DNA from 2 places in the Cobetia sp. MB87 genome. Region 1 is predicted to be linked to the other one. Evidence: riboswitches for the same ligand, from Rfam matches in the RefSeq annotation. Region 1 holds a riboswitch; the other holds the start of a gene.
What was found. A riboswitch is a leader RNA that binds a small molecule or an ion and turns the genes downstream of it on or off. The one in region 1 is predicted to bind thiamine pyrophosphate.
Positions count from the first base shown of each region.

Region 2: it holds a riboswitch for thiamine pyrophosphate, as region 1 does, so the genes downstream of both, thiC (phosphomethylpyrimidine synthase ThiC) here and CDPAHKCJ_RS09405 (ABC transporter ATP-binding protein) in region 1, are expected to answer to the same signal.

Region 1 is NZ_VFBC01000007.1:757,685-772,410, reverse strand. It holds gene CDPAHKCJ_RS09470 (DUF4396 domain-containing protein) at 1-329, shown strand, start outside; gene CDPAHKCJ_RS09465 (YebC/PmpR family DNA-binding transcriptional regulator) at 495-1,223, opposite strand; gene CDPAHKCJ_RS09460 (TusE/DsrC/DsvC family sulfur relay protein) at 1,429-1,782, opposite strand; gene tusB (sulfurtransferase complex subunit TusB) at 1,839-2,129, opposite strand; gene tusC (sulfurtransferase complex subunit TusC) at 2,251-2,661, opposite strand; gene tusD (sulfurtransferase complex subunit TusD) at 2,717-3,106, opposite strand; gene CDPAHKCJ_RS09440 (Bax inhibitor-1/YccA family protein) at 3,234-3,902, opposite strand; tRNA gene CDPAHKCJ_RS09435 (tRNA-Ser) at 4,157-4,247, shown strand; tRNA gene CDPAHKCJ_RS09430 (tRNA-Ser) at 4,479-4,569, shown strand; gene CDPAHKCJ_RS09425 (DEAD/DEAH box helicase) at 4,792-6,003, shown strand; gene CDPAHKCJ_RS09420 (GGDEF domain-containing protein) at 6,159-7,283, opposite strand; gene CDPAHKCJ_RS09415 (potassium/proton antiporter) at 7,463-9,172, opposite strand; gene CDPAHKCJ_RS09410 (hypothetical protein) at 9,310-10,275, opposite strand; TPP riboswitch at 10,452-10,565, shown strand; gene CDPAHKCJ_RS09405 (ABC transporter ATP-binding protein) at 10,624-11,376, shown strand; gene CDPAHKCJ_RS09400 (ABC transporter permease) at 11,373-12,140, shown strand; gene CDPAHKCJ_RS09395 (ABC transporter substrate-binding protein) at 12,350-13,654, shown strand; gene CDPAHKCJ_RS09390 (MFS transporter) at 13,837-14,726, opposite strand, start outside.
Region 2 is NZ_VFBC01000005.1:291,561-306,286, reverse strand. It holds gene CDPAHKCJ_RS04675 (GNAT family N-acetyltransferase) at 196-1,512, shown strand; gene CDPAHKCJ_RS04670 (nuclease-related domain-containing protein) at 1,635-2,930, shown strand; gene CDPAHKCJ_RS04665 (phasin family protein) at 3,369-3,737, shown strand; gene CDPAHKCJ_RS04660 (peptidylprolyl isomerase) at 3,938-4,216, shown strand; gene thiC (phosphomethylpyrimidine synthase ThiC) at 4,346-6,355, opposite strand; TPP riboswitch at 6,482-6,622, opposite strand; gene tenA (thiaminase II) at 6,783-7,442, opposite strand; TPP riboswitch at 7,590-7,716, opposite strand; gene CDPAHKCJ_RS04645 (TIGR04282 family arsenosugar biosynthesis glycosyltransferase) at 7,848-8,522, opposite strand; gene CDPAHKCJ_RS04640 (TIGR04283 family arsenosugar biosynthesis glycosyltransferase) at 8,566-9,276, opposite strand; gene CDPAHKCJ_RS04635 (sugar dehydrogenase) at 9,801-11,120, opposite strand; gene CDPAHKCJ_RS04630 (lysophospholipid acyltransferase family protein) at 11,191-12,225, opposite strand; gene CDPAHKCJ_RS04625 (class I SAM-dependent methyltransferase) at 12,557-13,291, shown strand; gene CDPAHKCJ_RS04620 (MFS transporter) at 13,527-14,726, shown strand, end outside.

The DNA of each region.
Region 1 (14,726 bases):
TCGCCTACCTGTTCGGCTTTTTGCTGACGGTCGGCCCGATGCTGCAGGGCGGCAGTGATGACAAGCCACAAGTGATTCGTGATGCCTTCAAGAGCGAGACGGCCTCCATCGCGGTGATGGAGGTGGTGGCGATTTCCGTGGACCTCTGGCTTGCGGGCGGTGCCGGCATGCACCAGCCGCTGTTCTGGAACTCGCTAATCCTTTCCCTGAGTCTGGGGCTGCTCGCCGCCTGGCCCGTCAACATCTGGCTGGTGAAGCATGGTGTCAAGGGTGGCATGGCGGACCCACGCGAGACGGACCCGCAAGCGCAGCACCACGCGCACTGCTGAAGCGTGCTGCCAAGACGCGCAAACTATCGAGACGTGCAGAGCGTCGAGACATGAAAAAGCCCCGTCGGCATGCCGACGGGGCTTTTCTCTGACTGAGCTTTCACACTGACTTTCGCATCACTGTCAGCGCGATGCCGCCAGTCGCATCACGTCCAAGATGCTGACTTAGACGAACTCGCCGTTGTGATAGACCTGCTGCACGTCTTCACAATCATCCAGCAGCTCGAGCATCTTGTTGAGCAGCTCGGCATCATCGCCGCCGACTTCGGTGTGAATCTGCGGAATGAAGCTGATCTCATCGACTTCGAAGTCGAGATCTTCACCGTAGATGTCGGTCAGTGCGCCCTTGGCCTTGAAGTGCTCGGTGGTCGGGGTCAGCACGGTGATGATGCCGTCGTCGAGCTCGATGTCACTCACATCGACATCGGCTTCCATCAGCGCTTCCAGGACCTTTTCCTCGTCCTCTTCCGCGCCCTTGAAGGCCAGGATGGCGCGGTGGTCGAACATGTGCGACACCGAACCCTGCGCGCCCAGCTTGCCCTTGCCCTTGTTGAAGCAGGTGCGGACCTCGCCGAAGGTGCGGTTGTTGTTGTCGGTCAGACAATCAACGATGACCATGACGTTGCCCGGACCAAAGCCTTCATAGCGCGCCAGAGCGAAGTCTTCACCGCCAGTGCCCTTGGCCTTGTCGATCGCCTTGTCGATGACGTGAGTCGGCACCTGGTCCTTCTTGGCCTTCTCGATGAGACGACGCAGGCTCAGGTTGCCGTTGGGGTCGAGGCCACCGCTCTTGGCCGAGACGTAAATCTCGCGCCCGTAACGTGAATACACGCGTGCCTTGTTGAGAGAGGTACGCGCCATTGATTCTTTACGGTTCTGGAATGCTCTTCCCATGCAAGTCGACTCTTGTCCGCCTGAATTCAAATGCCCTTGCGACCATGTCGCGGGACCTGAAGCAGCATCGGCCTCCTGGCCGACGCCGCAACGCTGTGACGAATAGTAACGCAGACAACGCCGTACGTCGCCATCCCTGCCGGGTCTTGCGCGTTGAGCGCAGCGCACCACGATGGGCAAGGCAACTCATGCATGCCGCTGGCCGTCACAGACAGTTGGTCGGCTTGGGCAGTCCGGCGATGCGCGCGCCCACCTTGGGCGGGCTGTCCGGGAACAGCCGCATCAGATGCAGCGAGCGGCCCTTGTCGGGGCCAAACCGCTGGGTCATCGCCTTGCTCAGCGGGCGCATGGCCGGCGAGAGCGAGAAGCGCTGATAGAAGTCGCGCAACACCTCGATCACCTCCCAGTGCTCCGGCGTCAGCTCGCGCCCTTCCTCGGCAGCCAGCATTTCCGCCAGCGCCGGGCTCCAGTCATCCAGATCGACCAGATAGCCTTCCGCATCCAGTCCGATATCACGCCCATCAAGCGTCAGTGTGCGCACCGTTTCACTACTGGCCATACAGATCCTGATTCACTGTCTTGAATGAAAATTGAAAGGGAGAGACGCCTGGCGCCTCAGAACCAGCTGACGGTCTTGTCAGCGGCCTCGGTCAGGGCGACGAAACCGTCGACGTCGACCACGATGACGTTCTCGGCGCAGCGCCCCAGCAGGCCGCGGGACTCGAGATCTTCACGCAACGCGAACAGCCGCCCCTCAAGCCCGGCAAGGTGCTGCTCGGCGTTGTCGAGGGCGCCATTGACGCCATCCTCGATCAACAGCAGCTGATCTTCCGGGCCCATGGCATTGAGCACATCATCATGGATGCGGCTGGAGAATGGCGAACGGTTGAGTAGATGTAGATTCATGCAATTATCCAGGCAGGGGAAGCTGGGACTGCCACTGGCCATCAATGGAGAGATATCAATGACATGGCATCAGGAAACTGATGCGAGCATATCAGTCGCCAGCGTTGGCGGCAGTGACGTGTCAGAAGCTCAGCACTCGCGAGAACGCGGTCGTCAGCGCGACCACCTCGTCGTGCTCAAGCAGCGTGACCGGCAACAGCGTGACATCCTGCGCTGTCAGGCCCCGTGCGCGCAGCGCCGCCGCATCGACATAGCAGCGCTCGACGTCATACATCTCAAGCGCCGCCAGCAGGTTGTCACTGCCCTTCTGCCCCAGCGGCCCGACCTGCTGTCCCTCCAGCAGCGCCATCACGCCATCGCCGGTGAACAGAAGCCCGACCTCGCGCCCGAAGGCCGCCGCGACCATCGCCGCCTCCAGGCCCTCGCGCAGCCAGCTGCTGCCATGCGGGCCATGACGCAACATGACCAGCAGATCACCGGCGGCTATTCCGGCGTCATCGCCGGCCAGGGGCGCCGTCATCACATCGCTCATGGTCTGCTCCTCACTCGATAAGTAGCGTCATCATCAGTGACGACAAGAAATGACGTCATGCAAAGGTGATCAGGTGGTCATTGTCCAGCGTCGCCTCGACCAGCTGGCCCAGCCCCGTCAGCTCGAACGGCGCCTCGAGGGTGTGCCCCTGCTTGCCATGCCGCGCCGCTTCGCGCTCATCGAGCATGCCGCGTCTCAGGCCCGCCGCGACACACACCTGCAGGCGGGTGGCGTGATTCTCGGCAAGCGACAGCCAGCGATCACGCAGATGCGGCTCGTCCTGGGGCGGCGCCATCATGTTGGCGGCGTTGTAGACGCCATCGTGATAGAAGAACACCGTGGTCAACTGATGGCCGCGCGCCAGCAGGGCATCGGCAAAGCGCAGCGCCGAATGACTGGCCTGCTGGCTGTAGGGGCCGCCGTAGACGGCCAGAGCATAACGCATGCGAACCTCGTGTGACTGCTCATGAATGGGCGCCATTCTAGCGCGAGTCACGCCACCTGACACCCGAACGCAAACGACCCCGCCGAGGCGGGGTCGTTTGCAGGTCTCATGCTCCTTCGCTTGACGATCAATCGTCGGAAGCAAAGCCCAGCAGCGCCAGCAGGCTGACGAACATGTTGTAGATGGAGACGTACAGGCTCACCGTCGCCAGCAGGTAGTTGGTCTGCCCACCGTGGATGATCTGGCTGGTCTCGAACAGGATCGCCGCGGAGGCGAACAGCACGAAGCCGGCGGAGACAGCCAGTGCCAGGCCGCTGATGTTGAAGATCATCGCGGCCAGCATCGCCAGAATCAGCACGATGGCGCCGGCGAACAGGAAGTTGCTGAGGAACGAGAAGTCCTTGCGCGTCACCAGTGCCACCGCGGACAGGCCGGCGAAGGTGATGCCGGTCATGCCGAGCGCGGTCATCACCAACTGGCCGCCGTTGGGCAGGCTCAGATAGGCATTCAATACCGGGCCGAGCGTGAAGCCCATGAAGCCGGTGAAGGCGAAGGTCGCGAAGATGCCGGCGGTGGAGTTCGCGGTCTTGTGGACCAGGAACATCAGGCCGTAGGCACCGATCAGCAGCACGAAGATGTTCATGCGGCCGACGCCCATGCTCATCGCCACGCCAGCGGTCAGCGCGGAGAACAGCAGCGTCATTGCCAGCATCATGTAAGTGTTGCGCAGTACCTTGTGAGTACTGAGCGAGCGGCTCGCGGTATCCTGCGAGACCTGCCAGGAGCTGTTAGCCATGGTGTCTATCCTCAGGTTGCTACGATGGATTCATCGATTTGACCCCAGCATGCCCTCAGGGGTTTGCCTAATCAAGAGACAGAACGATGAAAAGCCCTATTGAGGCAACCATCCGGCGCGTGCAAGGCAACGACATCGTCAGTCTCCGCAGCCATTGTGGCATGTGCGACCTTTCAAGCATCTGAACGACAAGGAAATTTACGCCAAGTCCTTGACCCTGACTGAAAAATCCGTAGTATTTCATCCCGTGAGTCGGAGGGATGGCAGAGCGGTTGAATGCACCGGTCTTGAAAACCGGCGTAGGTTAATAGCCTACCCAGGGTTCGAATCCCTGTCCCTCCACCACCTTGATTCCGAAAGCCCCGTCTACCTCAGGTAGGCGGGGCTTTTTCGTGGGCATGATTCCTGATCTGAGTCATGACCTGATTCATGGTCTGGTGCCAGCAGGCGGCTCCGGCGGGCTCACCCCGGCGCAATCCTCTGCAAGTGATTGTCCGCGATGGCTTTTCCGAAGATTTTTCTTCACCTACCTCTTGCTATTCTCACCAGGTTCGGTAGTATTTCGCTCCGTGAGTCGGAGGGATGGCAGAGCGGTTGAATGCACCGGTCTTGAAAACCGGCGTAGGTTAATAGCCTACCCAGGGTTCGAATCCCTGTCCCTCCACCACCTTGAATTCCGAAAGCCCCGTCTACTTCAGGTAGGCGGGGCTTTTTCATTGTTGCCGCGCAGCGCCCATCGCCGCCACTTCGCTACCCTGCCTGAGCAGCGATGGCCAATGATGCGCCGGGCCGTCAGCGGACTTTCGGCTACAGTGAGCATCACTGCGCCAGACATTCCTTGCCGCAGAATGTGCGCCTGCCCCTCCCCCTCCAGACAAGTCGAGACACCATGCCATTTTCTGCCCTTGGTTTGAGCGATTCCATCGTCAAGGCCGTCACCGAGCAAGGCTACCAGACCCCGACTCCCATCCAGGAGAAGGCGATCCCCGTCGTGCTGGCCGGTGACAACCTGATCGCCGCCGCCCAGACGGGTACCGGCAAGACGGCAAGCTTCGTGCTGCCCATCCTGCAGACCCTGCAACAGGCGCCCAAGGTGCGCGCCAAGCGCGTACATGCCGTCATCCTGACGCCGACGCGGGAGCTGGCGATTCAGGTCGAAGACAACATCCAGCACTACGCCCGGTATCTGGAAGTCAGCTCCATGGCGATGTATGGCGGCGTGGAAATCGAACCCCAGCAACAGCGCCTGATCGAGGGCGTGGACATCCTGGTGGCGACGCCCGGCCGCCTGCTGGACATGCTGACCCGCCGCGCGATCCATCTCGACGAGACACGTACCCTCGTCATCGACGAAGCGGACCGCATGCTCGACATGGGCTTCATCGCCGACATCAACAAGATCGTCGAGAAGTTGCCCAGAGAGCGTCAGAACCTGCTGTTCTCGGCCACGCTCTCGGCCCAGGTGCGCGTGCTCGCCAAGACCGCGGTGACGGACGCCGTCGAGATCATGATCGCTCCGGAAAACGTCACCGCGCCGGATATCAGCCAGTATCTGATCACGGTCGACAAGGAGTTCAAGTCCGCCCTTCTGAGCCATCTGATTCACGAGAAGCAGTGGCAGCAGGCGTTGATCTTCATCGAGACCAAGCGTGGCGCCGCCAAGCTGGTCAGTCAGCTGGAGAAGAGTGACATCGCCGCCGAGTCCTTCCACGGCGGTCGCAGCCAGGCAATGCGCGAGCAGCTGCTGGCCGACTTCAAGGCCGGCACCATCAAGTATCTCGTGGCTACCGGCGTTGCCGCGCGGGGCATCGACATCGATGATCTGCAGCGCGTGGTCAACTATGACCTGCCGGACGCCGCCGAGGATTATGTCCACCGCATCGGGCGTACCGGCCGTGCCGGGGCCAGCGGTGAAGCCATATCGCTGGTCTCGCGTGATGACTTCCGCAACCTGTGCGCCATCGAGCAGCACCTGGGCTATTTCGTGACGCGCGAAGTCGTGGAAGGCTTTGCGCCCAAGCTCGCGGTGCCGGCCTCGAACAGCGACTACGCCCCCAAGTCTGCCAACAAGAGCCGTCGCCGCCAGTCCAACCGCCGCTGACCCCCTCAGGCAAGCCTGATGACGCCCTGACACGAGCACGCCCCCGGAGACATGAACGTCATTCTCCGGGGGCGTGCCGGGTTGTATACCAAGATTTGTGCTCAAAGTACCGTGCTCAAAGTACTGTGCACAAAGCCCCATGCGCAGAGTAGCGCTCAATTGATGGCGACGATGCCCGGCCCGCCCACGGGCCCCAGCCGGGTGTCACTGACGAAGCCATTGCCGCCATCCTGCTTGGCGCGGAACAGATTGACGTCGGCCTTGGCGATCAGGCCTTCCAGGTCCTTGTCGCCGGACTGACGCTGGGCGACACCGATCGACAGATTGACATCCAGACTGTTGAGGCCGTCATTGATGACGAACGGCAACGCCGAGGCGCCCTTGCACAGACGCTCTGCCACTTGATCGACGCGCTCGCCATGCAGCCCCGGGCACAACAGCACGAATTCCTCGCCGCCATAGCGCCCGACCAGGTCCTCCCCGCGCAGGATGCTGCGCATGCGCCGCACCAGCTCCTTGAGCACCTGATCGCCGGCCTGGCGACCCCAGGTCTCGTTGATCAGCGCCAGATGGTCGACATCCACCATCATCACGCTCAGCGCTCCATTGTTGATCAACATGCCACGTCCGCTGTCGACCAGCTCCGCGCGACTCAGGGCGCCGGTCAGCGCATCGAAGCGACCTCCGGTCTCGAAACGCTGCTGCAGGCGCTCCACCGACCATCCCATCTGCACCAGCACCAGCGTGAAGAAGAGGGTCAAGACGCCCAGATTGATGATGCGAAATGCCAGCATCCAGCCAGCGGGCAGCGGATTGATCGGCCCTTCCAGCATCAGGATGATATAGGCCAGTAGCGGCATGCTCAGGCAGGCGGCACACAGAAGAACGCGCCGCATGAACGACATGCGGATCGAGTAGATGCACAGCAAGGCGCCGAAGTAGAAGTAGTCGAACCCGCCCTCCGAGCCGAAATAGCGCAGCGAGAAGCTGATCTGCGCGCAGGTGCCCAGCGCCATCAGCGTGGCCGCCAGAGCCTCACGGCGAGCACGGTGCAGTTGCAGGCAGACCAGATCGACGATCAGCATCGCCAGATTCAGGGCCAGAATGCCCATCTCGCCCAGCCACAACAGCAGGATGGCGTAGAGCAGATGGCAGCTGACCGCCAGCACATAGACCACGTTGAAGGTGGCATGAAAGGTCTTCTCATCCGCCGTGAGTCCGGGCGGGAATTGCTCGAATCGTCGCAGAAAGCCCGCGAGACGAGGATGTGGGCTGGCCATGTAGTCACCTCCTTGTCGCTGGCCACAACCGGTGGCCAGACGCTGTCACGGACAGATCGGCCTGACATCAACAGAGTACGATATTGATGAGTCCAAACACGACGCCCCCATTACACGCAGTGCAATGGGGGCGTCGTAGTGTGTCAAGCGCAGGCCCAGACACGGATTGAGATCAAGGCTCAGTGCAGTCGCAGGCCGACCTTGGTGATGCGATTGCCTTCCACCTCGTTCACCACCCAGTGGATGCCATGCCAGTCGACATCGTCGCCGACCACCGGCACCCCGCCGACCCGACGGGTGATGAACTCGGCGATGGTCAGGTGCTGCTCGCCCTGGGAGAGCGTCAAGCCGTAGACATCGGCGATGTCCTGCATGTTGGCATCGCCTTCCAGCGTGAAAGTCCCGAAGAAGGCGCGTTGCTCGTGCTGCAGACTCTCGCCATTGAACATGCGGTTGAGGCTCGGCACATCACAGGAGCGTCCCACCACGCACAGCACATCCTGCTGATGCAGACAGGTGCTGCCCTTGGGATGGATCAGCACCTTGTTGCGGAACAGCGCCCCGACCTTGGCCCCCGACGGGAAGCGCAACATGCGCAGCGCCACGCCTTCCAGCGCCGTGTTGTCGACGCGATAGACGAGCATCTCGTAATCATTGACCGGCATGATACCGAGCAGGTTGCGGCGGCTGGGCTGTGCGCCCGGCGGCACCACCACCCTCAGCTTGCGCGCCATCGGTGCCAGCGACGAGCCCTGCACCAGCAGCGAGATGATGACCACGAAGAAGGCGACATTGAAGTAGAGACCGGCATTCTCGACCCCGGTGATCACCGGGAAGATCGCCAGCACGATCGGCACCGCTCCTCGCAGCCCGACCCAGCTGATGAACCACAGCTCGCGCCAGCGGAAGCGGAAGAACGGCTTGAGACACAGAATGACCGCCAGCGGGCGCACCACCAGAATCAGCGCCACGCTGAGGATGGCGGCCGGCAGCGCGAACTGCAGCATGGTCGAGGGCGAGACCAGCAGGCCCAGCATCAGGAACAGCACGATCTGCGAGAGGTGTGCCAGGCCATCATGCACCGGCAGGATGTGCTCCAGGTGGCGGCCGGGGTGATTGCCGATCATCAGGCCGCACAGATAGATGGCAAGGAAACCGCTGCCGCCCATCTCATTGGTGGTGGCGAACAGGCTCAAGCCCAGCGCCAGCGCCAGCAGCGAATAGAGGCCGGGCGCAAGATCCAGGTAGCGCATCAGGCGGGCGATCAACCAGCCGCCGGCGATCCCCATCGCGGCACCGACACCGAACTGCAGCAGGAAGCTCATGATGCCCGACGCGACGCCGGAGAGCTGACCTGTCAGGATCTCGGCCAACGTGATGGTCAGGAAGATCGCCATCGGGTCGTTGGTGCCGGACTCGATTTCCAGCGTCGCACCGACACGCTCATTGAGGTGAACGCCCTGGCCGCCCAGTAGCGAGAAGACCGCCGCGGCGTCGGTGGAGCCGACGATGGCCCCGACCAGCAGGCCTTCGATCAGGGTGAGGTCAAACAGCCACATGGCCAGAAGTCCCACCAGGCCGCTGGTCATGAAGACCCCGACGGTGGCCAGCACCAGCGCCGGTTTCAGGCCGGCACGAAACGTGGACAGCCGTGTGCGCAGGCCGCCATCGAGCAGGATGAGCGCCAGCGCCAGATTGCCGATCATGTAAGCGGATGAGGCGTCGTCGAACTGGATGCCCAGCACGCCATCTTCACCCGCCAGCATGCCAAGGCCGAGGAACAGCAGTAGCAGCGGCATGCCAAGACGCGCCGAGACGCGGCTGGCCAACACGCTCAAGGCGATCAGCGTGCCTGCCAGCAAGAAATAATAATTCAGGTTCTCTACCACGAGTGCTCCCCCGCCAAGCCCTACATCAGATCTCGAGTGACGTCCATGACGACTCACCCACAGTATTCCATGTCAGCGATGGGGCTGCAGAGAAATTTCACACCTTTCATGTACTTGCAGTGTGCAGCACGCCGATTTCACGCCAGGCTGCGCGGCGAGACCCAGGCAGGGGCTGCCGCAAGCTCAGCATAGGACCGCGGACCGAAGGCCTCCATCGCCCACAACAGCGCACGACACAGTTCACGCTGGCCATCGAGATCGATCATGCGTCCATGACGCGAATAGCCCTTCATGAAGGCCTGACGCTGCCCCGGCGTTTCCAGCAGCAACTCCACCAGCGTCCAGTCGAACTCGATCGGCGCCCACACCAGCGCCTCCCAATCGCTCCACACCCAGCCGGTGGCGGCGCACAGATATTGATCGGCGCGCATGTCCGGCAGACACCACACCGCGCGGGTCGGCGCCGGGAAGGTGCGCTTGAGTAGGGTGCCGAGTTCCGCGCGACGCGGGTGATGGGCGAGAAAGCGCGTGACGCGAGCATTCCAGTGCAATAGCGGCATCGGCTGCGCCAGCGGCTGACCGAAACCCGACACCGTGTCCTGATGCAGGCGACCGAGCTGATCGCCCAGCAGCTCACAGAAGGTGATACTGAGATCACTCGGCTGACCGCTGGACCACGGCAGATGCCAGATGGGCGCGCCATCGAGACGCCCCAGAAAGGTCAGGGGCAGCGGCGGAATCGGCAGGCGCGCGGGCAAGGCGCCCGCCAGTCGCGTCAGGCCATCCGGGGTCGCCCAGCGATCGGCGCCGAAGACCCCGCGCATGGCGCGCCAGAAGGGATCATGGTCTGGCCCGGTGCGCGCCAGCTTGATGAGGCCGGGCGTGCCGCCACGCTGGCGCCATAGCCAGTTGGCGCTATCCGGCCAGGCAAGAGCCAACGGTTCGAGCGGTTGGCCCAGATAGGTCGAGAGCCGTCGGGTCAGTGACTCCTCGGGCCAGCCCCTGGGTACGGGACGCGGCTCGCCCACGGCCTCAGTCGTACTCGGCCGCTGCGGGGGAACGGGATAACTGGAACAGGTCGAGAGATCCGGTGTGTCGGGCATGATGATCTCCTTGGGCTACACGTCTTGTTACAGTAATGCTCAGCATACCCAAGGCATGGCACATCGGCATAGTCCGTTTCGCACGCCGCCACTGCCCTGCCCACCTGACCCGGCCCCTGACCCGGCCCCTGACCCGCGTCGGACAAGACACCGGCAAGAGACTGACGTTACACTGTCGGTCTGGATGGGGGTGCCCGAGGATGGGCTGAGAGCCGCAGCGATACGTCGCGCGACAACCCCTGGAACCTGATCCGGTTGATACCGGCGGAGGGAATCCCCGACGCGTGCCCTGCACGGCGCGTCACCTGCTTCCTCCTGCCGGCACGCCGCCCGACCACGGAATTGCCTGTGTCGCTGGGACTCACCCTCAACAACGCACGAATCGATTACGCCGGCCACACGCTGTTCCGCGATATTTCCGCGCGTCTGGAGGCCGGTAGCTGGACGGCACTGCTGGGGCGCTCCGGCTGCGGCAAGAGTTCGCTGCTGCGCCTGCTGGCCGGCCTGGAGATGTCAGACCTCCACCAGCTCGACCTCGCCACCGATGACGGTCAGCCGCTGACCGACCGCGTGGCCTGGATGGCGCAGCAGGACCTGTTGCTGCCATGGCGGCGCGTCATCGACAACCTGTGGCTGGGCGATGACCTGCGCCGGCGGCCACGCAATCGCGAACTCGCTCATGAACTGCTGGCCGCGGTCGGGCTTGAGGGCCGTGAGCAGGCCTGGCCGGACGCTCTCTCCGGCGGCCAGCGCCAGCGCGTCGCCCTCGCCCGCACGCTCTACCAGCAGGCGCCGGTCGTGATGATGGATGAGCCGTTCTCGGCGGTGGATGCCATCACCCGTCTGGAGCTGCATGATCTGGCCAGCCGCCTGCTCAAGGGCCGCACCGTCCTGATGGTGACTCATGACCCGCTGGAGGCATTGCGCCTCGCCGATCAACTGCTGGTGCTGCGCCCCTCGAGCCTCCCGGGCCACGGCGCCGAGCTGGAACGCCTGCCGGGGCTTGGCGCCGCACGCCCGGTGCCGCTGGATGACCCGGCCCTGCCACCGGCGCAGGCGCAATTGATTGCCCGCCTGCGCGATAGCGAGGAGGCCGCATGAAACGTCTCCACGCCATGCGTCACCTCGTCATCAGCGCGCTCCTCCTGCTGGGACTTTGGCAGCTGATCATTGCTGTCACCGCCGTACCACCCTACATTCTGCCCACGCCGCAGGCCGTGCTCGAGGTCTTGATCCAGAAGGCGCCGCTGCTGGCCCATCACGCTGGCGTCACCATCAGCGAGATACTGGCCGGGCTGGTGCTGGGCATTCTGCTCGGCCTTGCCACCGCGCTGGCGCTGGCCTTCATTCCCCGCCTGCGCCGCACCCTGCTGCCGATGCTGCTGATCAGCCAAGTGATACCGCTGTTCGCGATCGCGCCGCTACTGGTGCTGTGGCTCGGCTATGACATGCTGTCCAAGGTGGTGATGGCGACGCTGATCATCTATTTCCCGGTCGCCTCCACCGGCTACGACGGCCTGCGTCAGACCCGACAGGGCTGGCTGGATCTTGCCCATACTCTGGGCGCCAGCCCATGGCGCCGACTGATCCATATCCAGCTGCCCGCCGCACTGCCGGCACTGGCCTCCGGCATTCGCATGGCCGCGACCGCCGCCCCCATCGGTGCCGTCATCGGGGAATGGGCCGGTGCCAGTCAGGGGCTGGGCTATCTGATGCTCAACGCCAACGCACGCATGGAGATCGACCTGATGTTCGCCGCCCTGCTGGTGCTGGTCGCCTTCTCCCTGCTGCTCTATTTCTCGCTGGATGCGCTGCTGCGCGCCCTGATGCCCTGGCACCGCGACCGGCTGACACGCCTGAGCTGACACGCCTGGGCTGGCACTCATGGGTCAAGACGACTGGCCTTCGGATAGACACTGCATGACCGCATGACCGCATGACCGCGATACCGAAAGACGCAACGACGCTCGGTGCTCGGCGCTCGGCGCTCGGCGCTCGAACAAATTGCATGAGCCTGACGACTGCCGCTCACGAACGGCAGCACCACTACCCCGTGATCACAAGGAACTTCGCCATGTCTCTTTCGTCATCGGCGCCACGGCGCAAAGCGCAGCCGACACGTTCACCACGTGCCTCGCTGCTGTCCACCGCCTTCGCCACCCTGCTGACCACGCTGTGCCTGAGCAGCCTGCCAGCCACCGCCAAGTCGGCCCACGCCGCCGAGGCAGACCCCGCCACCAGCACCCAGTCAGCGCCGGAGATCGTCGCTCAGCAGGCTGAAGTCGGAGTGAACGGCGACTCAGCCGCGTCTGCACCGGTGGCAAGCCAGGAAGCCGTGGAAGCGACCGCCGGCGCCGCCGAACAGGCCAAGAACGGTGCTGAACCGGTTGCGGATGCCCCGCCAGCCGCCGGCGAGGAACAGAGCGCTGAAGCTGACTCGCAGGACGTCGCCGAGGACAACACCAAGGACACTGCCACCGCCGAGCAGCCGCTGACGCAGTTCAAGGTCATGCTCGACTGGTACACCAACCCCGGCCATGCCCCGCTGGTGCTGGCGCAGGAGCTGGGCCTGTTCAAGAAGCACGGCCTTGATGTCGAGCTGATCGCCCCTGCCGACCCGAGCGTGCCGCCCAAGCTGGCCGCCGCCGAGCGCGTCGACATCGCCATCAGCTATCAGCCGCAGCTGCACCTGCAGATCGACCAGGGCCTGCCGCTGGTACGTATCGGTACCCTGGTCGCCACCCCGCTGAATGTGGTGGTCGTGCGCGCCGACAGCGACATCCAGTCGATCGCCGATCTCAAGGGCAAGCGGGTCGGCTACTCGGTCGGCGGCGTCGAGGAAGTGCTGCTCTCCACCATGCTGCAGCACAGCGGTCTGACGCTGGATGACATCACGCTGACCAACGTCAACTTCTCGCTGACGCCGTCACTGCTGACGCGCAAGGTCGATGCCGTCACTGGCGCCTTCCGCAACTTCGAGCTGGCCCAGATGGCCCAGGAAGGCGTCAAGGGCCGCGCCTTCTACATCGAGGAAGAAGGCGTGCCGACCTATGACGAGCTGATCTTCGTCGCCAACAGCGACAGCTACGAGCGCAAGCAGGCACAGTACGCCGGCTTCCTCGCTGCCGTCGGCGAAGCCACTGCCTGGATCATCAACCACCCGGACCAGGGCTGGGAGATGTTCCGCGATTCCGACCCGGCCCTGGACACCGAGCTCAACAAGGAAGCCTGGTACGCCACCCTGCCGCGCTTCGCGCTGCGTCCTGCCGCGCTGGATGCCGGCCGCTACCGTGACTTCGAGAACTTCCTGTTCGAGCGCGGCATGATCAAGAAGCGCCAGTCGCTCAGCCACCTGGCCGTCGACGTCAACGCGCCCTGAGGCGTTGAGCGCCCAGCGCCATTGAAACGCTGAGCGCTTGAGTGTCTTCCATGCACAACGCCCCTGTCGGAGATTCCGACAGGGGCGTTCTGGTTTTTGGCCGACTTGATCACCTTGCTCTCTGCATCCAGAGCTCTGTCTTTACCGCTCACTCTCGTCGTCCTGTGCCTATTTGACAAGCGCTAGCGGCGTGCCAGGCGACGCGACAGCCACAGGATCTGCAGCGGCTGGATCACCAGCGCGATCATCAGCACCGCGACCAGCAGCGGCATGCCTTCCAGTGCGCCGCTGGGCGTGCTGACCAGCAGCCCGGCGCCCACATAGCTGCCGGCGGCAGAACTCAGATGCTGCACGGCACTCTGGGTGCTGGTGAAGGCCGCCCGCTCGTGGTCGGCAGGAATGAAGCTGTTGAGCGTATTCTGGGTCACACGCCGCGCCGACGAGAACAGCATGTAGGCGCCGAAGCCGATCCAGATCAGCGACGGCCCCGGCGAATGCAGCAGGAAGGCCCAGCCGACCAGCGCCGTCATCAGGCAGGTGATGGTGCCCGGCCAGACACAGCCATAGCGATCACACAGCCGCCCCGTCAGCTGCATGCCGACCAGCGACAGCCCGCCGCCGATCATGTAGAGCCCGCCCAGATCCTCGCGCGGCAGGCCCAGATTGAACAGCAGATAGCTTGCCAGGTTGGGAATCACCAGGAAGTTGCTGAACATCGCCGTGGCGATCAGCGCCAACCCCAGGCGGTGATCGGGCTGGGCCAGGATGTTCAGGATCGTGGTGCCCTTGCGGCTGCGCAGACGCGTCTCGGGGTTATCGAGATGGCCGCGGATAGGCGGCAGTATCCAGGCCAGCAGCCCGCACACCAGCAGCGCCAACAGCGCCACGGCGCGAAAGGGTGCCTGCCAGCCGAAGCCCTGCGACAGCCACAGCGCAAACGGCAATCCCAGCACCGAGGCCACCGAGAAGGCGCCCATCACCAGGCCCATGGCACGCCCCCGCCGGACTCCCGGCACCACGTCGATCACGATGGCCAGCGCCGTCGCCGCCGCCGGTCCGCCGAACAGTCCGC
Region 2 (14,726 bases), on a different contig from region 1:
TGAGAGGGGCCTTGAGAGGACTCTTGAGCGCGCCCCCGGGTCTGTGAGCCGCTCGTGGATGTGTCATCGGGCGGCGTGGGAGTTTCTGTCATGTGGGTCTCGTTGTCCTGCATCATGACGACACACTAGCATGTCCTGGGATGTGCGGCATGTCTGCACCCGCGGTGGGCATGGCAAGACTATGAGGAGAGTACGGTGACAGGGCAATGGCAGGCGGATGATGAGGCTGCTCAGGCGGTGACAGGGGCGGTGACAGACCAGAAGCAGACTGTGAGCGCTGCAGATGTCGCAGAGACACAGGGCTGGCGCCTGGAGGTGCTGGATTCTCTCGACGCCCTCACCGCCAGTGAATGGAATGCGCTGGCAGGCGATGACTATCCCTTCCTGCGACATGCCTATCTGAGCGCGCTGGAAAGCTGCGGTGCGGCCAGTGCCGCCAGTGGCTGGCATCCTGCCCATCTGGTGGTACGAGATGCCGACGGCCGCTTGCTGGCAGGGCTGCTGCGCTATCTCAAGCTGCACTCGCGTGGCGAATATGTATTCGATCAGCAATGGGCGGAGGCCCTGGAGCAGGCCGGTGGGCGCTATTATCCCAAGCAGTTGACTGCCGTGCCGTTCACTCCCAGCGATGGCCCACGCCTTGTCACCTTGCCGCAGTTGTCGTCACCTGCCGCCCGACGTGCCTTGCTTGAGTGGTTGTGGCCGCATCTCAAGGCTGGCATCGCGCCCGCGGCTGAGCCGGGTAGCGCGCTGCGTCGTTATGAGCACAGCGGATTTCATCTGCTGTTTGTCGCGGCAGAGGAGCGCCAGGACTGGCTGGCGGCGATTCCGGAGCTGATTTCGCGTCCCGGGATGCAATATCACTGGCAGTCACGCGGTGAGCCGGATTTTGCCACCTGGCTTGAGAGTCTGCGCTCCAAACGGCGCAAGGAGATCCGTCGCGAGCGGCGAAAGGTCGCCGAGCAAGGCTTCACGCTGGCCAGGCTCGAGGGGGCGCAGATTGGCCCTGACGATATCGAGGCATTCTACCGCTGCTACTGCATGACCTATCTCGAGCGCGGCCAGCGCCCTTATCTGCCGCTCGATTTCTTCCATCAGCTCAGGCTCAACATGCCCGAGCGGCTGCTGCTGGTGCAGGCGCGTGATGAGCAGGGCGCACCGGTGGCGGCAGCCTTGTGTCTGATCGGCAGTGATTGTCTGTATGGTCGTTGGTGGGGCAGCGAAGTCCACGCCGACTGTCTGCACTTCGAGGTCTGCTATTACCAGGGGCTCGAATTCTGCCTGCAGCGAGGGCTCAAGCGCTTCGATCCCGGCACCCAGGGAGAGCACAAGATCAGCCGCGGTTTCGCGGCGTATGCCACCGGGTCGCTGCATTGGCTGATGCATCCCGGGCTTCAGGAGGCGGTGGCCGAGGCCGTCGAGGAGGAGGCGCGCTGGCTGAGCAAGGCGCGTCAGCAGGTGACGGCAATGCTGCCTTACCGGGAGGCCGCGCCTCAGACAACGCAGGAGTGATGGCCCTCAGCTTCCGTCACTGCTATCCGCTGGCGGATTTTTCCGCGGAGTCATAGGCAAGAAAGATTGCGAATAGAGCACTACACTGAGATATATATGAATGCTCTAATCCAGAGGCGCCCATGCTGATCAAGGACTGTGATTCACGGGAATATGACCTGCTGGTGCTTGAGGTGCTGGCGCAGGATGCTGCGCTTGCCGCGCCCGAGCGCCACAAGGTGCTGGAGGCCCTGCGTGCGATACGTGCCCGTCAGGCGCGTCGCCGTGCGCTGGCAAGCCAGCTGGATGCCTTGTTGGGGACACGGGATGATTGGGTCGTGCTGCATGATGTGCGCCTGGCGCAGGCAGAGGGCGTGATCGAGATCGATCACCTGCTGATCAACAGCCTCATGCAGGTCTGGGTGCTGGATGCCTCCTGTTTTGATCTGACGCTCTCGATCACCCCCTTCGGTGAGCTACTTGCCCATAGTGGACGAGTCGCGCAGGGGAGCGAGCCCCCCTCAGACGAAGATGGGGTCATGGCGCATGCCGTGACGCCGTGCCCCTTGCAGACGATCCCTGAGCGTAGCCGCGCCATCGTGCAGTGGCTGGAGGCCTCCGCGTTGTTGCCTGTGCGCCTGGGGATGACGCTGCAGCCGCAATTGCGCTATCGCATCGTGGTGGCCGATGCGGCTCAGGTCAGTCGCCCGCCGGAAGATATCGTCGACAGCCGTGCGCTGTTGTCCTTCGCGCGCCTCAAGCGTCAGTGCCTGCAGGTGAGCGGCAAGACCGCTTACGTGACACGGCTGCGCAGTTTTACTCACCGCCTCGATCAGCGCCGCCTGCGCCAGCTGGGGCGCGCCATCGCGACCCAGCATGTGGCTCCCAATACGGATTGGGTGGCAAAGCTGGGCCTGGCCGCTGACACGCGCGCGTCGGAGGGCGACGCTGCCACTCCGGTGTCTCCGCTGGCCTATCTATGGCAACCGCCGCTATCACCTGAAGCACTGCCGCAGACCTCAGGCGAAAGCGCTGCCATGGCGGCAGAGTCTGATGACATGGAGGGGACATCGGATGACACGACGCTGGCGGTCCAGCGTGGCGTGACATCTACGGCTGCCCTGAAACGGCAGTGCGGTTTTGGGGACCGAGGGCTGCAGGCCGCGCATTGGCAGCCCGGGCACCAGACTCTGGATCAGGGCAGCCAGGAAGATCCCGCTAGCCCGCAGGCGGCAGGCGAGCAGCCGGGGGCTGCGCCCAACGATCAGCAGGGTGCGTCTTCCGCCCAGTCGCAGGATGAGGAAAGCCTGCCGCGCTGCCAAGGCTGTCGGCGATGGCTTTCCTCCCAGAGTGTCGACTTCTGTCGCCAGCCGGATCAGGCACGTGCGCTGGGCGGGCGCCTGCTCTGCAAACGCTGCCGCGACGCCTCATGCCAGTGAGGCAGCAGCACGGCGCTCTCCTCAAGTTCAGCCTTTCAGCTTCGGGCCTGTGTCCCAGTCCTATGACCCAGCACTTTGGCCCAGCCTAGCGTTCCAGGGAATGGTGCATGGCGTGAAGGGGCCCCAGGGCGTCAATTTTCTTTTCGACTTCTGATTGTTTTTCTCCAGTGCAATCAAGTGACTGCATCATCTCGATCGTACAGGCCATTCGTTGCGATGTTTTTGATGTTGCAGTGCAACAAAGACTGTCTTATGCTGCGTTGCAGCGAGGATGGAACCTGGTCGATAGCACTATCTGACCGCGACGGCTTGATAGTGACGGCTTGATAATGATGGCTCGGTCACTACGGTGCACCAGCCCGGTTCAGTCCTGATAACCGAACGGAGCAAGGCTCCGGTTCATTTCAGCGTGATGCCAATACCCTGGAGGGTGCCTACATGTTCAATGCCAACTTCGAGAAGTCCGCTCAGCAGTTCGACGATATGTTCCTGTCTCCGCTGCGTGCTTTCAGCGCCCTGAGCATCGATTACAGCGAGAAGCTGATCGGCGCCCAGATGGAACTGACCAAATCCTATGCTGATGCTTCCCTGACCCAGGCGCGTTCCATGCTCGAGATCAAGGACAGCGAAGGTCTGAAGAACTTCGTCAAGGAGCAGCAGGAAACCGTGAAGACTCTGGGCGAGAAGCTGCAGAACGACACCCAGAAAGTGGTCGAGCTGAACCAGGAATACGCCAAGAAAGGTCAGGAACTGGCAGAAAGCAACGCCAAGTCCGCCTCCGAGGCCATGCAGAAAGTCGCCAAGTAAGCGACTGCTGTTGACGTTCTCAGGCGAGCGTCCTCAATGCCCACTCGGTCTTCCGGGTGGGCGTTTGCGTGTCTGGAGTATCGCTGGGGAGGTGGGGAGGCGCGCGACGCTAGCGGCGAGCGCTGCCTTGGGCCACAATGACCTGCCACGCCGCCGGTGATTGCCGGCAGCATTTATTCGATCAGTGACAGGTGATAGACATGGCACAGGCCACAGCGCGTCATATTCTCGTTTCCAGCGAAGAACAGTGTGCAGCTCTCAAGACCGAAATCGAGAACGGCCGCGATTTCGCTGATGCCGCTCGCGAGCACTCCTCCTGCCCGTCCGGCCGCAGTGGCGGCGACCTGGGCGCCTTCGGCCCGGGCATGATGGTCAAGGAATTCGACGAAGTCGTGTTCAGCGCCCCGATCAACACCGTGCAGGGCCCGGTGAAGACCCAGTTCGGTTATCACCTGCTGGAAGTCACCAGCCGCACGTGAGCCTTCTGTCACGCTCATGAGATGTCATGAGCGTTTGACAGGATGTGACGAAAACGCCCCGACCATCACTGGTCGGGGCGTTTTTTGTATCGCTCGGAAATTCAGCTTTCCTGTGCGTCAGGCGCTTATCTACACCTCCTGATAGAGCTGGCTGCCTTCACGCTTGAACTTGTCGGCCTGCTCCTGCATGCCGGCCATCACGCTGTCGGCATCGCCGGTCAGGCCATGCTCATTGGCGTAATCACGCACTTCCTGGGTGATCTTCATCGAGCAGAACTTCGGCCCGCACATGGAGCAGAAGTGGGCGACCTTGGCCGAGTCCTTGGGCAGCGTCTCGTCGTGGAAGCTGCGCGCGGTGTCCGGGTCCAGGCCCAGATTGAACTGATCTTCCCAGCGGAACTCGAAGCGCGCCTTGGAGAGCGCATTGTCACGGCGTTGCGCGCCCGGGTGGCCCTTGGCCAGATCGGCGGCATGCGCGGCGATCTTGTAGGTGATGATGCCGGTCTTGACGTCGTCCTTGTTGGGCAGGCCCAGGTGCTCCTTGGGGGTCACGTAGCAGAGCATGGCGCAGCCGAACCAGCCGATCATCGCGGCACCGATGCCGGAGGTGATGTGATCGTAGCCCGGGGCGATGTCGGTGGTCAGCGGGCCGAGGGTGTAGAAGGGCGCCTCGTCACACTCGCTGAGCTGCTTGTCCATGTTCTCCTTGATCAGGTGCATCGGCACGTGACCCGGGCCCTCGATCATGACCTGGACATCGTGCTGCCAGGCAATCTTCGTCAGCTCGCCGAGCGTCTCGAGCTCACCGAACTGGGCGGCGTCATTGGCATCGGCCACCGAGCCCGGGCGCAGGCCATCGCCCAGTGACAGGCTTATGTCGTAGGCCTTGCAGATCTCGCAGATGTCCTCGAAGTGGCGATAGAGGAAGCTTTCCTCGTGATGCGCCAGACACCACTTGGCCATGATGGAGCCGCCGCGCGAGACGATGCCGGTCACGCGACTGGCAGTCAGCGGCACATAGCGCAGCAGGACGCCGGCGTGGATGGTGAAGTAATCGACGCCCTGTTCGGCCTGCTCGATCAGCGTGTCGCGGAAGATCTCCCAATCGAGGTTCTCGGCCACGCCATCGACCTTCTCCAGTGCCTGATAGATCGGCACCGTGCCGATGGGGACGGGAGAGTTGCGCAGAATCCATTCACGGGTCTCGTGGATGTTGGCGCCGGTCGAGAGATCCATCACGGTGTCGGAGCCCCAGCGGATCGCCCAGGTCATCTTGTCGACCTCTTCCTCGATGGAGGAGGTGACCGCCGAGTTGCCCAGGTTGCCGTTGACCTTCACCAGGAAGTTGCGGCCGATGATCATCGGCTCGCTTTCCGGGTGATTGATGTTGGCGGGAATGATGGCGCGGCCGCGTGCGACTTCCTCACGCACGAATTCCGCGGTGATCTCGTCGGGCAGGTTGGCGCCGAAGCTGTGGCCCGGGTGCTGGTGGCCCAGAATGCTCTCGACGGATTCGCTGCCCTGATACTCCTCACGCAGCGCGATACGACGCTGATTCTCGCGAATTGCGATGTATTCCATCTCCGGCGTGATGATGCCCTGGCGCGCATAGTGCAGCTGGGTGACATTCTTGCCCGGCAGGGCACGACGCGGGCGGTGGTCCAGCTCGAAACGCAGTGACGACAGGCGCAGGTCGGCCTGGCGCACGCGGCCATATTCACTGCTCAGCTGGTTGAGCTGTTCGGTATCACCGCGTTCCTCGATCCACTTCTCGCGCAGCGGCGCCAGACCCCGGCGGATGTCGATCTCGACCGCCGGATCGGTGTAGGGGCCGGAGGTATCGTAGACGACGATCGGCGGGTTCTCTTCCAGACCGCTGGAGGTCTGGGTCGGCGAACAGCCGATCTCGCGCATGGGCACGCGGATGTCCGGGCGGGAGCCTTCGATATAGATCTTGCGCGAGCCGCTCAGCGGCGCGATGGCGGCGGCGTCGACCTGTGCTTCGCTGGCGAGGTGGCGGCTGCCATCCTTGCGACCGGCACGCGCGCGTGCCTTGGGGGCAGCATCAGGCTGCGAGGCGAGCGGTGACTCGGCGGCGTTGATGGCTTGCGGGTCTTGTGTCGTCGGGGCAGTGCTCATGCAGGTCTCCTCAAAGGGCGACGTCACGGCTGACGTCATCATGGGAAGACCGTGCGCAGGGAGAGGATGGTCGTCACCGACTCCTTGCCAACAGGTGGCCCGGGAGCGAGGCGGCCGCGCGCAGCGGCTGGCCATCAGCTTGATTCCTACGCCGGTCCTAACCGGTTCAGGTTCCACGGGACCCCTTGCTGGCAAGCTCGCGCGTCAGGGCGGCGAAGCATGCATGCAGGATCTCAGCCGGTTCCACCGGCACCCCGTCAAGCGTGTGCAGATTTCAATGCGAAAGTGTGTTGCCCGAAGCGTCAGGCTTGCCTCGGAAAGCGTTCTCGCATCCAGGCTCTGTTGGCCTGTCAGTCGTGCCATCCAGGGGGGATGGCGTCATCCCGGGCGGCTCATGGCGAGCGCCGGGACGTCAGTCTGTCATGATTCAGTCGCGATCGAGGCCCATCTGCCAGAAGTCGATCTCGAGTCGCGTGGCGTCCCGGAAGACATCGACCAGTTCACCCAGTCGGCGCTCCGAGACCTCCGAGAGACGCGCATCCAGCCATTCACGTTCAGCTTCGACGGCTTCCTTGAAGTCATCGCTTGAGTACATCGCGATCCAGTCCGCGTACGGGTTGTTCTCGATCTCGGTGATGTCCTGATCGAGCAGCCACTCGGCGATCTCGCCGTAGCCGATCAGGCAGGGCGCGAGCGCCACATGCAGATCGAGCAGGTCACCGCGCTGGCCGCAATCGAGCACGTAACGGGTATAGGCCAGGGTGGCGCGCGATTCCGGCAGCTCGCTCAGGTCATCCTCGCTGATGCCCCACTCGCTGCAGTAGCCGATATGCAGATCGAGCTCGGTATTGAGGATGGTGTCGAGACTGGCCGTGGCCTGACGCAGCTCCGCGAGGGTGCGGCTCTTGTAGGCGGCCAGCGCCCAGGCGCGCGCGAAGTGGATCAGGAACAGGTAGTCCTGCTGCAGGTAATGGCGGAAGGACTCCTCCGGCAGACGACCTTCGCCCAGCTGGCGAACGAAGTCGTGCTCGAGATAGTCACGCCATTCCTCGGCGCAGGCACTGGTCAGGTCGTTGAAACTAGGCATGACGCATCCCTCGGTGAGCGTGCTGACGACCCGTGATGGGGCGACAGGTCTCTGGCGCAAGCGTGGCCAGTACCGGAACAGGAGCAGGGGAAAAGCGGGGGGAGGTGCCGACAGTCACCGTGAGAAAGTGGTGACGATATCGAGTGGCATCGCTTCGCGCTTGATCCCTACGCCGGTACTAGCCGGATCAGGTTCGGCGGGATCGTCATTCACGCAAGGACATTGCCTGCGCATGACATCTCAGCCGGTCTTACCGGCACCCCGTCAAGCTGTGACATGTGAGTCACTGTGCAGCGAGTGTAACAGCCCTGCGGCGCAGAAGAAGGGCAGTGTGAGCAAAAATGCATACGACTTTGGGAGGCATGCCGGGCGTGTGAAGAGCCTTAAGCGGACTTGCTAAGAGCCTCAAGCGGCAAGGTCGGCCATGAGCGCCGGCAGGTGGCACGAAAGACGCTCCAGGTCACGCGGCTCATCGACATCCCAGCTGATCGGCAGGCAAGCGGCCGTTTTCCCGGCCCGTGCCAGCAGCTCTAGAGTATCCCGGCAGACATGGGCATGACTCCATCGGGGCAGCAGAAAGGCCTGCGGGCAGGGCGTCTTGAGACCGATCAAGCCATAGCCGCCATCGTCGGTGGGCTGCAGGACCGCGTCGTGGGTGCGTAGTCTGTGGGCTGCTTCACGCAGACGCTGGCTGTCCAGTGCCGGCAGATCGGAGCCCATTAATAACACCGGCCCCTCGGGCAGATGCCGGGCCATGGCCCGGGACATTCGCTCACCGAGATCTCCCTGCGGCTGTGCCTCGAAGGTGAGGTCGGCAGAGGCATCGACAACGCTTCGCAGCCGGGATTCAAGTGCTGCTCGCAGAGCCGCCTGTTCAGGGGTATGACTCGACGGCTCGGCAGAGGGCGTCAGCATCACCACGACCTTGCCGAGGCGCGCGGCGCAGGTCTGGTCAACGATATGGCTCAGCATCCGCTCATAGAGTCGAGCTGCACCCTCGGGGCCGAGTGCGGGAATCAGGCGTGTCTTGCAGTGGCCGGCGATGGGCAGGCGACCGAAGATGATGAGAGTCGGGCGCACCTTTGACGCGTTATCAGCGGTGGGCAAGGTAGGCAACGCCGTATCACGCATGGGGCATGCCGCGCTGCTCACAGGCCTGCGCTGCGGCGCGATAGCCGTAGAGGCGTGCCAGACGTGCAGGGGAGACGCCACACCAGGCCGCCAGCCGCAGCCCCCACATCTTGACGATGGTGCGCCAGACGCCGTGGGTCTCCCAGCGTCGACCGCTTGTCGTGACACGCGCCGTCAGGTTCATTGGCGGGGTCAGATGCTTGAGCTGGGCACTCAGCCAGATATCTTCCATCAGTGGCATGTCGGCAAAGCCGCCGATGGCCTCGAAGGTCGAGCGTTGCACGAACTGGGTCTGGTCGCCCGTGCTGATGCTGGTCAGCCGCGAGCGCAGATTCATCATGGCGGCGATCATCGGTAACCACGGCGATTCGCCCTTGATGCTGACATCGAAGCGGCCCCAGTCGCTGCGGCGATGCGTCGTGACGGCCTCCTTGAGCAATGCCAGCGCATTGTCGGGCAAGTCGGTATCGGCATGCAGAAACAGCAGCCATTCTCCGCGTGCACGCGCGGCTCCGGCATTCATCTGGCGTGCCCGGCCCGGCTCACTGCTCAGCACGACATCACACAGCGGTCGGGCCAGTGAGGGGGTGCCATCCGTCGAGCCACCATCCACCACGATCACTTCACAGTCGCCGCCCGCGCGCAGGCGACTCAGGGCAATGAGGGTTTGCACGATGCCGGCTGCCTCGTCATGCACCGGCATCACGATGCTCAGCCAGGGAGCGCGCGTCAGGTGCGTGCATGTGCTCGACAGGGAGTCCCGGCTGGCGGGCGTCCGTGATGCTGGGGGTGGCTGCTGGTTCATGGCGGCAGGCTCCGACGATGGCGTATTCGTTGGATCATACGCATGAGTCTGTAGGCTGGATGCACGAGCGAACGACGCTCTCTCAACGCGTCATCGTTCATTAAACGCTTGGCGTGGCCTCAGTGTCGCTCCATGGACACACGATGCCTAGATGGCCATTGGGCGCATGTGGGGACACAGGACTACATTTCTGTAATTCGCAGGCGGGGCATGCAAGGCAGGTCTTCTGGGTCTGCTGCATGCAGCTACTGCAGTAGGCCCTCTGCCAAGCAGCTCCCGGGAAGAGAGCCTGGACAGGGAGCTTGGACAGAGAGCTTGGAGAGGGCGCTTTGAGAGAGCGTGGAGTGATGGCTTTGAGAGAGCGCCTGGATAAGGGCCAGGGCTTCGCTTCTCAAAGGCCCGTTCTGATCAAGGTCAGACCATCAATCGAAGGTGAGGCGATAGAGACCTGCCGCGCCGCTATCCGAGGTGAAGTACAGACTGCCCTCAGGGCCGAACAGGACATCGAGCGGGCGAATCCAACGTTGGCCGCTGCTGCTGTCCTGCAGACCGGTCAGTACCGGAATCAGGCGTGCTTCAGTGTCTGGCGTCGCCAGCTTGAGGCCCAGCAGGCGAGGCTCACGGCGGCTGGCCGGGTCACCCGCGGCGTTGCCGGAGGGCGCCGTACCCCAGCTGCCGTGGACTGCCACCACGATATCCATGTCAGCAGCCAATGGGTGCCCTGGCGGTACCACCGCGATTCCCATCGGCGCACTACGAGCGGGGATCTCGGCCAGTGGCGGCGCGATCTCGTCACGCTCACGCGGTGAATCGCTCGCGATGCAATCATCCGCCTGCCAGTTGCCATCGACCCACTGATACCAGGGCATGCCATGGAAACTGCCTTCGCGGGCTGCGACCACCAGCTCGCGGGGTTGCTCATAGCCCCAGTGGTCGGGGCCGTTGTTGGTGGCCAGCAGGCGCGGCTCACCTGCCATGCCCGGCTGCCAGGCGAGGCCTACCGGGTTGCGCAGTCCACTGGCCCAGGGCCGCCAGTGCGGCGCATCGCCGGACTCCTCAAGACGCAGCACGCCACCGCGGCGTTCACTGAAGGAGTAGCCCTGCTCGCTGCCTGCAAGGTATTGATTCGAGCAGTTGCCCTGGATACCCAACGCCAGATAGAGGCCACCCTCCGGCCCGAGACTCAAGGTGCGCGAGTTATGGCCACCGCTGCCGGGCAGAGCGATCAGCTCACGAAAGTCATCGCGGGTGAGGGACTCGCCGTGTGAATAGTCGGCGACCAGCAGCGCTGCGGTGGTCGCGACGTAGAGCCTGTCACCGCGCACCACCAGCGAGTGGGGATAGCCCGACAGTTCGACCAGCGTCTTCACGGCAGAGAGGTTGCCGTCCGGCGTCAGCTGAGCGCGATAGACACGCTCGGCCCGCGAGCCGATCAGCAGCTCGCCAGCATCAGTGAGATGCAGCATGCGTGGACTGTCGAGCGAGGCCAGCCGCTCGAGCGTGGCACCCTCAGGCAGCTTGAGCGCTGGGGCATCGCTGGGCACTTGCTGAGCGCTCACCAGCGACAGTGAGGAAGAAGTACCTGTCTCTGTCTCCGCCTGGGCCGGCAGAGACAATGCGAGACAGGCCACCGCGACGCTTGTGACCAGGCGTGTCATCAGGCGTGCCGGTACCGCTCGAGGCAGTGCGGGGCGCCGGGGCGATGCGCTTGTGAGGTGAGCGGCGTGAGTCTCGATCGGCATCCTTGCCTCCTGTCGTTGAGCCATGCGCATTCAGTCTGGGAGCTGATGGCCTGTTGCGCCAGTGCTGCCCTCAGCCGCGCTTGCTGGCCTTGCGGCGATGCTTGAAGTAGCGGCGCCAGCCCTTGAGCGAGAAGAAGGAGTAGGTGCGCGCATAGAAGCGGGACTCCTGCCAGCCAGGTTGTTGCTCCATTTCCTGCGGGCTCTTGCGCCAGCGCTTGTATTCCCACTGATACTGGGCCGGCGCCAATGCGATCGCCGCTTCCACCGAGGCATTCACCCCGCGTGCCGAGGCGACTTCTTCTTCGCAATAGACCCCCTCATCCGCGGCGAGGAAGTGGATGGCGAAGCCATGGCCATCTTCCAGACGTTGGGCGACACCGGTGACGACGCGCGCATCGGTTCTCGCCACCAGCTTGGGCAGCAGGGTGGCGGTATAGGCGGGGCGGCCATAGAAGTCGGCGAAGACGCCGCTGCCACGGCCCGGCTCCTGATCCGGCAGTATGCCGATCGCTTCGGCGCGCTTGAGTGCCTTGAGCAAGGCAGCCACGCCGCGCGAGTTGGTGGGCACCAGGCTCGCACCCATGCGCTCACGACCATTGCGGATGATCGGGTCGAGGCGCTCGAACTTGGGCGGCTCGTACATGGCAGTGAACGGAAAGTGGCTGGAGAGCCAGAAATTGAGCACTTCCCAGTTGCCGAAGTGCGGTGCCAGCACGATGACGCCGCGTCCCTCGGCACGCGCCTCGTCGAGCAGATTGCGACCGTGGACCTCGAGAATCGAGTCGCGTACGGCGTCTTCATCGCCCAGCCATACCATGCCCAGCTCCAGCATGGTGGCGGTGGAATGCGCGAGGCTGTCGCTCGCCAGACGCGCGCGCGCCTGCTTGTCGAGCTGCGGGAAGGCCTGGCCAAGATTCTGGCGCGTGACCCGGCGCTCGCGGGGATTGCACAGCTGCACCACACGCGCCAACGGGCGCGCCAGCCACCAGAGCTGGCGGGTGCTGAGCCCGGACAGTCGTTGCCACAGACAGGCCACGGAGTTGGCCTTGAGAGGAGTCAGGCGCTGTTCCATGGCCTGTTCGAACCGCTTGAGAGTCTTGTCCATCGTCACACGTGAAGTTCCGGTGGTCTGGCATGAAAGATCGCGCCTGGTCTGACGCGAAGGCAGGCGCCGTGACATCGTCAGGTGTCGCGGTGCCGTACTCGAATGATGCTCATTGTGCCAGAGGGGGGCGGTGCCTGCAGGCTCCATCGCGGCAGGCGCAGGACACTGGCGCGGGGTATCATTCAGCGCTCAGACAGTCGTCGCGTTCGATACGTTCACCTGCAGCGGAATTGCCAGTGCCGCTACGGTATCGCGCGTGGCGCCGAGATGTCGCCGCCAGCCGTATGGTGACGTCGCCCCCATCGCCAGCGTCCCTTGCCGCGGAGCCCTGATGTCAGCCCCTGATTCCCTCGTTCCCTATCCGCCTGCAGATACTGTCTGCCCGCTGTGTGAGGCGTCCCAGAGCCAGCATGTACTGCACCTGGTACAGCGGCGCAGGCCGTGCCCCGAGACCGGTCAGCGACCTCCCGCCGACGAGCGCGACTACCTGCGCTGCCCGGAGTGTCATCTGCTGTATCTGGCGCCATCCCAGCGCCTGGATGCCAGGGCAGAGCAGGATATCTACGACCAGCACGAGAATGACCCGGCAGACCCGCGTTATCGAAGCTTTCTGGCCAAGCTCTTCACGCCGATGTGCGAGCGGCTCGCGGCCGGTGCCAGCGGACTCGATTTCGGCTGTGGTCCTGGGCCTGCCCTGGCGCAGATGTTCGAGGAGGCGGGTCATCCGATGGCGCTGCACGACCTCTATTATCACCCGAACCCGGCAGCGCTCACCCGCCAGCATGACTTCATCGTCAGTACCGAGGTGATCGAGCATCTCTACGCCCCGGGGGAGGTCTTCCGCCAGTGGTTGCGCTGCCTCAAGCCTGGCGGCCTGCTGGGGGTGATGACACAGCCCGCCTCGGATGATCCGGAGGCGCTCAGGCGCTGGCACTACCTGCGTGATCCGACGCATGTGTGCCTGTTCAGCCCGGCCACCTTTGCCTGGCTGGCACGCACGCATGGACTCGAACTTGAGCAGGTCGCCAACGACAGCGTCATCTTCCGCGTGCCTCAACCCGTCTGACAAGAGCGTGGGACAGGGCAGGGGACAGGGCATGGAGAGAGCGCAGGACAGCGCGCAGCGACACCCAAGACGACATTGTCGCCAAATGACGCAAAAAGGCTTGGATTTGGCGCTGACTGTCACTATATTGCCCGCGCCTTGACGTATTCTCGCAGGGCAAACTTCCCCTCCCGACGATATCCGCACCTTGCGGCATTGGCTGATCGCTGACTGGCGGCCGGCCGAGGATCTGGTCATGCCCCGTCATCTGCTGTTGATGTCCCTTGCGCCCCTGCTCGGCCTTGCCTTGCTGGGGATCGGTAACGCCATGTTGACCTCGCTGGTCCCGTTGCGGCTGTCTGCCGCCGGCGTCTCGAGCGAGGCGATCGGCCTGATCAGCTCGGCCTACTATCTGGGCCTCGGGCTCGGCGCGCTGGTCAACGACCGCCTGCTGCTGCGCATCGGCCATATCCGCGCCTATGCCGGCTTCGCCTCGCTGGTAGCGGTCGCGGCACTGGCCATGGGGCTGGGCGATCACCCGGTGGTGTGGTTCCTGCTGCGCATGATGATCGGCTGGTCGCTGGTCGGGGTGTATCTGGTCATCGAGAGCTGGCTGCTGAGCGCCGCCGACCCTGCCGTGCGCGGGCGTCTGCTGGCGCTCTACATGATCGTGCTCTACGGCGCGGGGGTGCTCGGTCAGTTGCTACTGGGCGTGACCGCCATGCTGAGCCTCGAGGCGGCCTTCATGCTGGTGGCGATGCTGGCGGCGGCCTCGGTATTGCCGCTGGTGCTGTTGCCGCGTGTCTCGCCGCTGATCGAACAGTCCGAGCCCTTGAGCCCGTGGCGCCTGATTCGCATCACGCCGACAGGCGTGTTCGGCTGCCTCGCCTCGGGGCTGGTGGTGGCGGTCATCTACAGCCTGCTGCCTCTGGCGCTGGGCGATGGCGGCGCCCTGAGCACCGCGGAGATCGGTCAGCGCATGGCGCTGGTGATTCTCGGTGGGATGCTGCTGCAGTACCCCATCGGCCGCTGGTCAGACAGCCACGACCGCCAGCAGGTGCTGATCATCCTGTCGATCGCCATCGTCGGCTTCGCTGCCTTGCTGATGGGGCCGGCGCGCGAAGGCATCGCCCAGCTGGTGGTGCTGTTCCTGCTCGGCGGTGCCGCCTTCACGCTCTATCCGGTGGCGGTCAGTCACGCCGCCGACCGTGCGCCCGCCGGTGCCCTGGTGCGCATGAGCCAGGGCCTGCTGTTGATCAATGCGGTGGGGTCGACCCTGTCACCGCCTGCGGTATCGCTGCCGATGGCCGAGATGGGCGCGATGCCCGGCATGGCACTGAGTCTGGCGGTGATGGGCGGCGGCATGCTGCTCTTCTTCGTCTGGCGCCGCGTGATGCGCCCGGCACCGCAACCGTTGGCACCCTTCGAGACCCATGCTCCGCAGACACCGCTGGGG